2 regions of the Enterobacter nematophilus genome follow, and region 2 is predicted to be linked to the other one. Evidence: predicted binding sites of a transcription regulator. Region 2 holds the regulator's gene; the other holds the start of a gene.
What was found. The regulator PurR, encoded in region 2, represses purine synthesis genes. The targets are predictions, from matches to a motif close to CANGCAAACGTTTGCNTG.
Positions count from the first base shown of each region.

Region 1: the regulator PurR is predicted to act here: its motif matches at 2,237-2,254, upstream of cvpA (colicin V production protein).

Region 1 covers NZ_JAPKNE010000002.1:44,957-49,719, reverse strand. Annotated here, with positions in the region: gene OSH03_RS06995 (UbiX family flavin prenyltransferase) at 1-53, opposite strand, end outside; gene purF (amidophosphoribosyltransferase) at 142-1,659, opposite strand; gene cvpA (colicin V production protein) at 1,693-2,181, opposite strand; gene dedD (cell division protein DedD) at 2,434-3,126, opposite strand; gene folC (bifunctional tetrahydrofolate synthase/dihydrofolate synthase) at 3,116-4,384, opposite strand; gene accD (acetyl-CoA carboxylase, carboxyltransferase subunit beta) at 4,455-4,763, opposite strand, start outside.
Region 2 covers NZ_JAPKNE010000001.1:572,346-577,108, reverse strand. Annotated here, with positions in the region: gene punC (purine nucleoside transporter PunC) at 1-691, opposite strand, end outside; gene punR (DNA-binding transcriptional activator PunR) at 806-1,717, shown strand; gene purR (HTH-type transcriptional repressor PurR) at 1,735-2,760, opposite strand; gene cydH (cytochrome bd-I oxidase subunit CydH) at 3,058-3,147, shown strand; gene OSH03_RS02655 (MFS transporter) at 3,311-4,477, shown strand; gene sodB (superoxide dismutase [Fe]) at 4,515-4,763, opposite strand, start outside.

The sequences.
Region 1 (4,763 bases), on a different contig from region 2:
ACGCCGTAAATCGCGCCGCTGGCACCGCTGATGCCTATAATGAGTCGTTTCATGATTTCGCCCTTGCTGATTTCTGGGCTGACTGTGCAGGATTTTGCGGGGAGTTGCAAGTGAGGGCGAGCGCCCTCACCTGCGGAGAGATTAACCTTCGTTGTGCATCTCTAAGCTTTCGAGATCGTTTTGCAGCTGAACGGCTTTCGCATCGTCGTTACGCAGCGAATCAAGATAGTCGAGGTACTGCTGGTCAACGTCTTTCGTCACGTAGACGCCGTTAAACACGGAGCATTCGAACTGCTGAATTTCCGGATTCTCGGCGCGCACCGCGTCGATGAGATCGTTCAGGTCCTGGAAAATCAGGCCGTCGGCACCGATGATCTGACGAATCTCGTCCACTTCACGGCCGTGAGCAATCAGCTCGTTGGCGGTTGGCATATCAATACCGTACACGTTCGGGAAGCGAATTTCCGGCGCGGCAGACGCCAGGTAGACTTTCTTCGCCCCCGCTTCGCGCGCCATCTCGATAATCTGCTCAGAGGTGGTGCCGCGAACGATGGAGTCATCCACCAGCAAAACGTTCTTGTCGCGGAATTCCGCGCGGTTGGCGTTCAGCTTGCGGCGCACGGACTTACGGCGCAGATGCTGGCCCGGCATAATAAAGGTGCGGCCAACGTAGCGGTTCTTCACGAAACCCTGACGGTACGGCTTGTCCAGAATGCGGGCGATCTCCAGGGCGATATCGCAGGAGGTTTCCGGGATAGGAATAACCACGTCGATGTCGAGATCGTCCCACTCGCGGGCAATCTTCTCGCCGAGCTTCGTGCCCATGTTCACGCGCGCGCTGTAGACGGAGATCTTGTCGATGAAGGAATCCGGACGGGCGAAATAGACGTATTCAAACAGGCACGGGTTGCTGACCGGGTTGTCGGCACACTGACGGGTAAACAGCTGGCCCTTCTCGGTGATATACACCGCTTCGCCCGGCGCAACGTCGCGCAGGAACTCGAAGCCCAGGGTATCCAGCGCCACGCTCTCAGAGGCAACCATGTACTCGGTACGGCCATCGCCGAGGTCGCGCTTGCCCAGTACCAGCGGACGAATGCCGTTTGGATCGCGGAAGGCGACCATACCGTGACCGATGATCATCGCCACGCAGGCGTACGCGCCGCGGATCTGGCGGTTGGTCGCGGCAATGGCAGCGAAGATATTGTCTGCTTCCAGCGGGTAGTGACGGAAGTTATCCAGCTCGCTGGCGAACACATTGAGCAGGATTTCTGAATCAGAGGTGGTGTTAATGTGGCGACGTTTCTCTTCGAACAGCTTCTTACGCAGCTCATGAGCGTTGGTCAGGTTGCCGTTATGGGCAAGCGTGATGCCATACGGTGAGTTGACGTAGAAAGGCTGTGCCTCAGAGGCGCTGGAACTGCCAGCAGTAGGATAACGAACGTGACCGATCCCCATATTACCTTGCAGACGCTGCATATGGCGGGCTTCAAACACATCGTTTACCAGGCCATTGGCCTTACGTAAACGGAAGCAGTTGTTTGCATCAATGGTGATGATACCCGCAGCATCCTGCCCACGGTGCTGAAGCACCGTTAACGCGTCATAAATCGACTGGTTTACCGGCATGAAACCGGCGATACCGACAATACCGCACATTCGTCTTTTCCTCGTTAAGCCACATCTCAGGGTTTATGCCCTGGGCAAAAAACTCGACGAGCTTTGCAGATAGTCAAAGAACCATCTGATGATGAAGCTGAACTCTGGAATGAGCTGCGATTTCTGCCAGTCTTCACTTTTGGAGAACCCGGTGAAGGTATCCAGGAAGAACAGGATCGCGGCCACAATCAGCACGCCTCGCAACGCCCCGAAACAGATGCCGAGCACCCTGTCCGTTCCTGACAGACCGGTTTTCTCGACCAGCTGACCTATCACGTAATTCACGATAGCGCCGACAATCAGCGTCGCGATAAACAGCACCGCGATGGCGATTCCATTTCGGACCAGTTCATCTTCAAAGCCCGTGAACCAGACAGACAGGTAAGTGTAGTAATGACTGGCAACAAAGAAAGCACAACCCCAGGTTACCAGCGATAACGCTTCACGAACAAAGCCACGGATCAGGCTAACCAGACAGGAAAAACCAATCACCGCAATGATGGCGTAATCAATCCAGACCATATGTGTCCCACGATTAAACGCCCTGTCATCCAGTTCGGGGCGAATTCTAACAGAAAAAGAAAACGTTTGCGTAGGGATTTCCTTCCCGCGCGTAAATAAAAAAGGCGCTGAAAAAATGTTCAACGCCCCTCACCCTAACCCTCTCCCCAAAGGGGAGAGGGGACTGTACGATGCCGTATGATACAAACGCGCTCGATGCGACTTTCACCCTCTCCCCTTTGGGGAGAGGGCCGGGGTGAGGGGGAAAACTTATCAGTTCGCGCTGTAGCTCATCACCACACCGCTCAGCCCGGAGATCTGCTTCAGCTCGCCCAGCGACCCTTTCAGCTTGTCTTTCGACGCCTCCGGCCCCACGAGGATGCGGGTAATTTTACCCTGCACCGGCGTGGAAGGTGAAGTGTAAACACGATATCCCGCGCTGCGCAGTTTACCGACAACCTCGTTGACTTTATCGGCGTTTTTCAGCGCCCCCAGCTGCACAACATAGGCTTTGCCGGTCGGCGCTGCGTCTTGCTTCGCCGGCGGTGGGGTTTCAGACGCTGCAGCCAGCTGCTCTGCTGCTTTATCTCGCTGTTGCTGTGGCTTCGGCTGCGGTTTTTCTACCGGCTTCGGTTTTTCAACAGGCTTTGGCTTCTCTACCGGTACCGGATCGATCTCGATGTTGTTATTCGCCGCCAGACGCGACGGGTCGAGTGACGGTGCAGCGGCATCGCCCGCGCGGACTTCTTCCGCCGCCCCTTCAGGCGGCTGCGCAGGCAGCGCCTGCGTTGCCGCAGGCAGCATATCCGGCTCATCGCGGTCGCCCGGCTTCGGCACCAGCGGAATGGCTGCAAACTCGTCCTGATAATGTTTTTTCTGCCCGTCGAGCAGCCCGGGAAGAATAATCACCCCGAGCGCGACCAGCACAATGGTTCCTGTTAAACGGTTCTGAAACTTACTCGCCACCGGTTCTCCCCGCGTCCATCACTTCCATGACATGTGCCACCGTGTGGAAAGAGCCACACACCAGCACGGTATCTTCTGGTTTAGCCTCCGCCATCGCGGCATGCCAGGCCTGCGCCACGCTACTGTAGATTGCGCCTTTACCGAGATGCTCCATCAGCTGCTCAGCGGTCGCGCCGCGCGGCCCCTCCAGAGGAGCACAATACCAGCTATCGACCACACTCTCCATGCAGGCCAGCGTCCCGCCGATATCTTTATCATGAAGCATACCGATAACCGCCAGCACGCGCCCGGTTTTTGGTAACGATTTGAGACGTCCTGCGAGATACGCCGCCGCATGCGGGTTGTGCGCCACGTCCAGGATCAGACGCGGTGACTCGCTGACTATCTGGAAACGACCCGGCAGCAGCGCATTCTGAATGCCGTCACGGATTGCCTGTTCGCTGACCGCTAATCCGCTGGCGCGCAGTGCCGCCAGCGCAGTTGCCGCGTTCGGCTGCGGTACCTGCGGCAGCGGCAGGCTGTCCAGCACGCCCTGCGCATCGCTGAAGCGCCAGCCGTTGTCCTGCACCTCATAGTGCCAGTCAACGCCGCGACGCAGGAGCTGAGCGCCCTTCTCGTTTGCTACATCAGCGATGGTATGCGGCATGTCCGGCTCGCCGACCACGGCGGGCTTATTCGCCCGGAAAATACCGGCCTTCTCGCGGCCAATGCTTTCACGATCCGGGCCCAGCCAGTCGGTATGATCCAGCGCGATGCTGGTGACCACCGCCACGTCCGCATCCACCATATTGGTGGCATCCAGACGCCCGCCCAGCCCCACTTCCAGGATCACCACGTCCAGCTGCGCCTGCTTAAAAAGCCACAGCGCTGACAGGGTACCGTATTCGAAATAGGTTAATGAGGTTTCTCCGCGCGCAGCTTCGATAGCCGCGAACGACGCCGTATGGGCAGATTCCGCCAGCTCGCTGTTCTGCACGCGAACCCGCTCGGTGTAGCGCACCAGATGCGGAGAGCTGTAGACGCCAACCTTATAACCCGCCGCCATCAGAACTGATTCCAGCGTGCGGCAGGTCGTCCCTTTACCGTTGGTTCCGGCGACGGTAAACACGAAAGGCGCCGGTTTCAGCACGTCGAGACGCGCGGCAACCTGGCTTACGCGATCAAGCCCCATATCAATGGTTTTACTGTGCAGGTTTTCCAGATAAGAAAGCCACGCGGCCAGGGGCGACGTGGCTTGGGGAATGCTTTTATTTTCCATAATGCCCGGTTGTCATTAACAGGTTATAAAGCAAAAGGGCAGCGCCATCTGGCCCTGCCCTTTTCAGTTATCAGGCCTCGGGTTCCTGATCCGGTACCACCACGCCTTCGCGCGGCTCATCCGGGTTAGGCGCTGGCAGATTCATCAGCTTCGCCAGAATGCTGGCCAGTTTCAGGCGCATTTCTGGACGGCGGACGATCATATCGATAGCGCCTTTCTCAATGAGGAACTCACTGCGCTGGAAGCCCGGCGGCAGTTTTTCACGAACGGTCTGCTCGATGACGCGAGGACCGGCAAAGCCGATCAGCGCTTTTGGCTCAGCGATGTTCAGGTCGCCCAGCATCGCGAAGCTTGCGGAGACGCCACCCATGGTTGGGTC
Region 2 (4,763 bases):
GAATAAAGGGCGACCCGGTCAGCCACGCGAAGAAGCTCGCCGAGCAGGCGGCATAGATCAGAACGTTGCCGCGATACGCCTTAGCGCTCAGCAGGGAGGTGAAGGTAATCGGCTTCGCGTCTGCGTGCGCCTCTTTTTTATGCGCGGGCTTGAGGGCGAACGCCGGCAGCATCAGCACCAGCGTAATGGCAAACAGCGTGGCGAAGATGGCCTGCCAGTCGAAATGCGCGAGGATCCAGCTGCCCAGCAGCGGGGCGAGGGCCGGTGAGAGCCCCACCAGCGGCATAATGGTGGCGAAAATACGGTTTGTGCGGTTTGCCGGGTAGTAGTCGGTGACCAGCGCCTGCCAGGTCACGGCCGCGGCACAGACGCCGACCGCCTGAACAAACCGCAGCACCAGCAGCCAGGTGGCATCGCGCACCCATAGCATCCCCAGGCAGCCCACGGCAAAAATGGCCAGCCCCAGCAGCAACACCGGTTTACGCCCAAAGCGATCCGAGAGCGGTCCCCAGAGCAGCTGCGCGAAGGCAAAACCGGCGAGGAACAAACTCAGGCTGGCGCTGATGGCGGCGGCAGGGGTTTGCAAATCTTCCTGCATGGCGGCGAAAGCCGGCAGGTACATATCGGTGGCCAAAAAGCCCAGCACGCTTAAGCCGCCGAGCCAGACTAAAAAACCTTTCCTGGGTTGCACTGTTTTATTCTCCTGAGGAGGCAGGTATACGTTGGCGCTGAGTGTAGGGAGTGCAAAGCCGCTTGTGAAACGCTAATATTTGGCGGGTGCATTCAAATTTTTTGCAGGCAGAAAATGTGGTCAGATTATTCTCTTGAAGTGGTCGATGCTGTCGCGCGTAACGGCAGCTTTAGCGGGGCGGCGCAGGAGTTGCACCGCGTCCCTTCGGCCATCAGCTATACGGTGCGACAGCTTGAGGAGTGGCTGGCGGTTCCGCTGTTTGAACGGCGGCATCGTGATGTGGAATTAACGCCCGCAGGGGCGTGGTTTTTGAAGGAAGGGCGTTCTGTTATCAAAAAAATGCAGATCACCCGCGAGCAGTGCCAGCAGATCGCGAACGGCTGGCGGGGACACCTTTCCATCGCGGTGGATAACATCGTTAAGCCCGAACGCACCCGGCAGATGATCGTCGACTTCTATCGTCATTTTTCGGATGTCGAGCTGCGGGTCTCGCAGGAGGTGTTCAACGGCGTCTGGGATGCGCTGGCGGACGGCAGGGCAGAGATGGCGATTGGTGCGACCCAGGCGATCCCGGTCGGTGGACGTTACGCCTTTCGCGATATGGGCATGCTGAGCTGGAAATGCGTGGTGGCAAGCGATCATCCGCTGGCGAAGATGGAAGGGCCGCTGAGCGACGATACGCTGCGCAGCTGGCCGTCGCTGGTGCTGGAGGATACCTCCCGCTCTCTGCCCAAGCGTATTACCTGGCTTTTAGATAACCAGCGGCGGGTGGTGGCCCCTGACTGGGAATCGTCGGCGACGTGCCTCAGCGCCGGGCTCTGCGTCGCGATGGTACCCGTTCATTTTGCGCGTCCGCGCATCGACACCGGCGAGTGGGTTGAACTGACGCTGGAGAATCCGTTCCCGGATGCGGCCTGCTGCCTCACCTGGCAACAAAATGATGTCTCGCCCGCCATGGCCTGGCTTCTGGATTATCTGGGGGACAGCGAAACGCTTAACCGGGAGTGGCTGCGGGAGCCAGACTGACTGGCTCCGCAATGAGATTAACGACGATAGTCGCGGAACGGACCGTCCGCAACGGAACGGCGTTCGATGAGGCGAGGGTGAACTTCAATGGACTGCGACTCTTCACGCTTGTTGACGATCCTGTCCAGCAGCATATTGAAGGCGGTTTCACCCAGCGAATCTTTCGGCTGGTGAATGGTGGTCAGCGCTGGCGTGAAGAAGCGCGCGTTGCGCACGTTGTCATACCCGATCACGGAAATATCCTGCGGGACGCGCAGGCCCAGCTCGTCGGCAGCGCAGAGCGCGCCCATTGCCATGATGTCCCCCCCGCAGAAGACGGCGGTTGGACGGTGCGGCTGAGAGACGATCTGCTGCATCGCGCGGTAGCCTGATTCCGGCTCGAAGTCACCCTGCACGATCCAGTTTTCCGGCACGGTAATCAGCGCTTCTTCCATCGCTTTCATAAAGCCGGCCAGGCGGCCAGCGCCGGTGTTGCGTTCCAGCGGGCCCGGGATCACGCCAATCTCGCGGTGGCCGCGTTCGATCAGATAACGGCCCGCCATATAACCGCCTTCGAAGGCGTTATCGATGACGGAGTCCGTGAAGTCGGCGCGCGCTTCGCCCCAGTCCATCACCACCATAGGGATATGGCGATACTCTTCCAGCATCGACAGCACGGATTCCGGGTACTCGGAGCACATCACCAGCAGGCCATCCACGCGCTTTTGCGCCATCATCGACAGGTAGGCGCGCTGTTTTTCAATGCTGTTCCAGGCGTTGCCCAGAATCAGGGTATAGCCTTTCTGGAAGCAGTTTTTCTCTACCGCTTCAATGATCTCGGCAAAATAGGCCGCTTCGCTGCTGGTCGCCAGCAGACCAATAGACTTGGTGTGGTTAACCTTGAGGCTGCGCGCAACCGCGCTCGGGGAGTAGTGCAGCTCTTTAATTGCTGCCCAGACGGCGTTGCGCGTCTCTTCCGCCACAAAGCGGGTTTTGTTAATTACATGTGATACGGTTGTAGTGGAAACGTTTGCGCGTTTTGCTACGTCTTTAATTGTTGCCATTAAATGTCACTCCAGACCATATCCTAAGCTCCTGAAAAACTTGAAGGTAAACGTTTGCCTTCTCTCACCCTTATCACGCAATTTTGGATTGCGGCACGCCGGGAAAACGACACGGGACGTCAGGAGGGGGTCAATGGCCGGTACGCTAATAAATTTAGCGTGGAATTTTGGCCTATCTTGATGAAAAGGGGAAGAGGTAAAGTGTTTATCAGCTTAAATCATGGAAGATTTTTGACGTAAACTGTGCAAAAATGAGCAAGCTCACTTTTCGTGGGGGGATTAAAAGGAGAAAAATTGATGAGTTCCGATCTGAAGTTTTCGCTGTTCACCACCGTTATTGTGCTGGCGCTGATTGTGGCGGCTGGCCTGACGGCTGCGCTGCACTGATTTACGCGGGGGGAGAGCCTTCTCCCTCCCGAACGTCCCGATTGTTACTTCCCTGGCAAAAATCTTTTGCCATTTTGTTAACTTCTCATTTTTTGTGATTGATGTCATGCTTTCCGCTTCTTTGTTCTGTGTCACTACATGACACGGCATCCGGAGTTGACGCATGAAAATCAATTTTCCCCTGCTGGCCCTGGCGATTGGCGCTTTTGGGATTGGCACCACTGAATTCTCCCCGATGGGGTTACTGCCTGTAATCGCCCGGGGCGTGGACGTCTCGATCCCGGCCGCCGGGATGTTAATCAGCGCCTACGCCATCGGCGTGATGGTGGGGGCGCCGCTGATGACGCTTCTGCTTTCGCACCGCGCGCGCCGCAATGCGCTGATTTTCCTGATGGCGATTTTCACCCTGGGCAACGTGCTTTCGGCCATTTCGCCGGACTACACTACCCTGATGCTGTCTCGCATTCTGACCAGCCTCAACCACGGTGCCTTCTTTGGGCTGGGATCGGTCGTGGCCGCAAGCGTGGTGCCAAAACACAAGCAGGCAAGCGCCGTGGCGACCATGTTTATGGGGCTGACGATTGCCAACATCGGCGGCGTACCGGCGGCGACCTGGCTGGGTGAAGCGATCGGCTGGCGTATGTCTTTCCTGGCAACGGCCGGGCTGGGCGTGGTCGCGATGGTGGCGTTGTTCTTCTCCCTGCCGAAAGGCAGCGCCGGAGAACGTCCGGAAGTGCGTAAAGAGCTGGCGGTGCTGATGCGCCCGCAGGTACTCTCCGCGCTGCTCACCACGGTGCTGGGGGCAGGGGCGATGTTTACCCTCTACACCTATATTTCACCGGTGCTGCACGATATCACCCACGCAACGCCTCTCTTCGTTACCGCGATGCTGGTGCTGATTGGCGTCGGCTTCTCGATTGGCAACTATCTCGGCGGGAAATTTGCCGACCGTTCCGTGAGCGGCACGCTGAAGGGCTTTTTAACTCTGCTGATTGTCATTATGGTCGCTATCCCGTGGCTGGCGCGGAATGAGTTCGGCGCGGCGATTGCGATGGTCGTCTGGGGAGCCGCTACCTTTGCCGTGGTGCCGCCGCTGCAGATGCGCGTGATGCGCGTCGCCCATGAGGCGCCGGGCCTCTCGTCTTCCGTAAATATCGGGGCGTTCAATCTCGGCAATGCGCTGGGTGCCGCCGCCGGAGGCGCCGTGATTTCAGGCGGTCTGGGGTACAGTTTTGTGCCGGTGATGGGGGCGATTATTGCCGCGCTTGGCCTGCTGCTGGTGATGATGTCCGGCCGTAAACAGCCTGAAGCGGTTTGCACGGCTGAATAAGCAAAAACGCAGAAGGGTTGCCCCTTCTGCGTGTCTCTTACGCGGCGAAGTTCTTCGCGACAAAGTCCCAGTTAACCAGAGCCCAGAAGTGCTCCAGATAGTTCGGGCGCGCGTTGCGGTAATCAATGTAGTAAGCATGCTCCCACACGTCCACGGTCATCAGCGGCGTAGCGCTGGTGGTCAGCGGGGTGCCCGCGTTAGACGTGGATACGATAGCCAGTTTGCCATCCGCCTCTTTTACCAGCCACGTCCAGCCAGAACCGAAGTTCTTGATGGCTGCATCGGT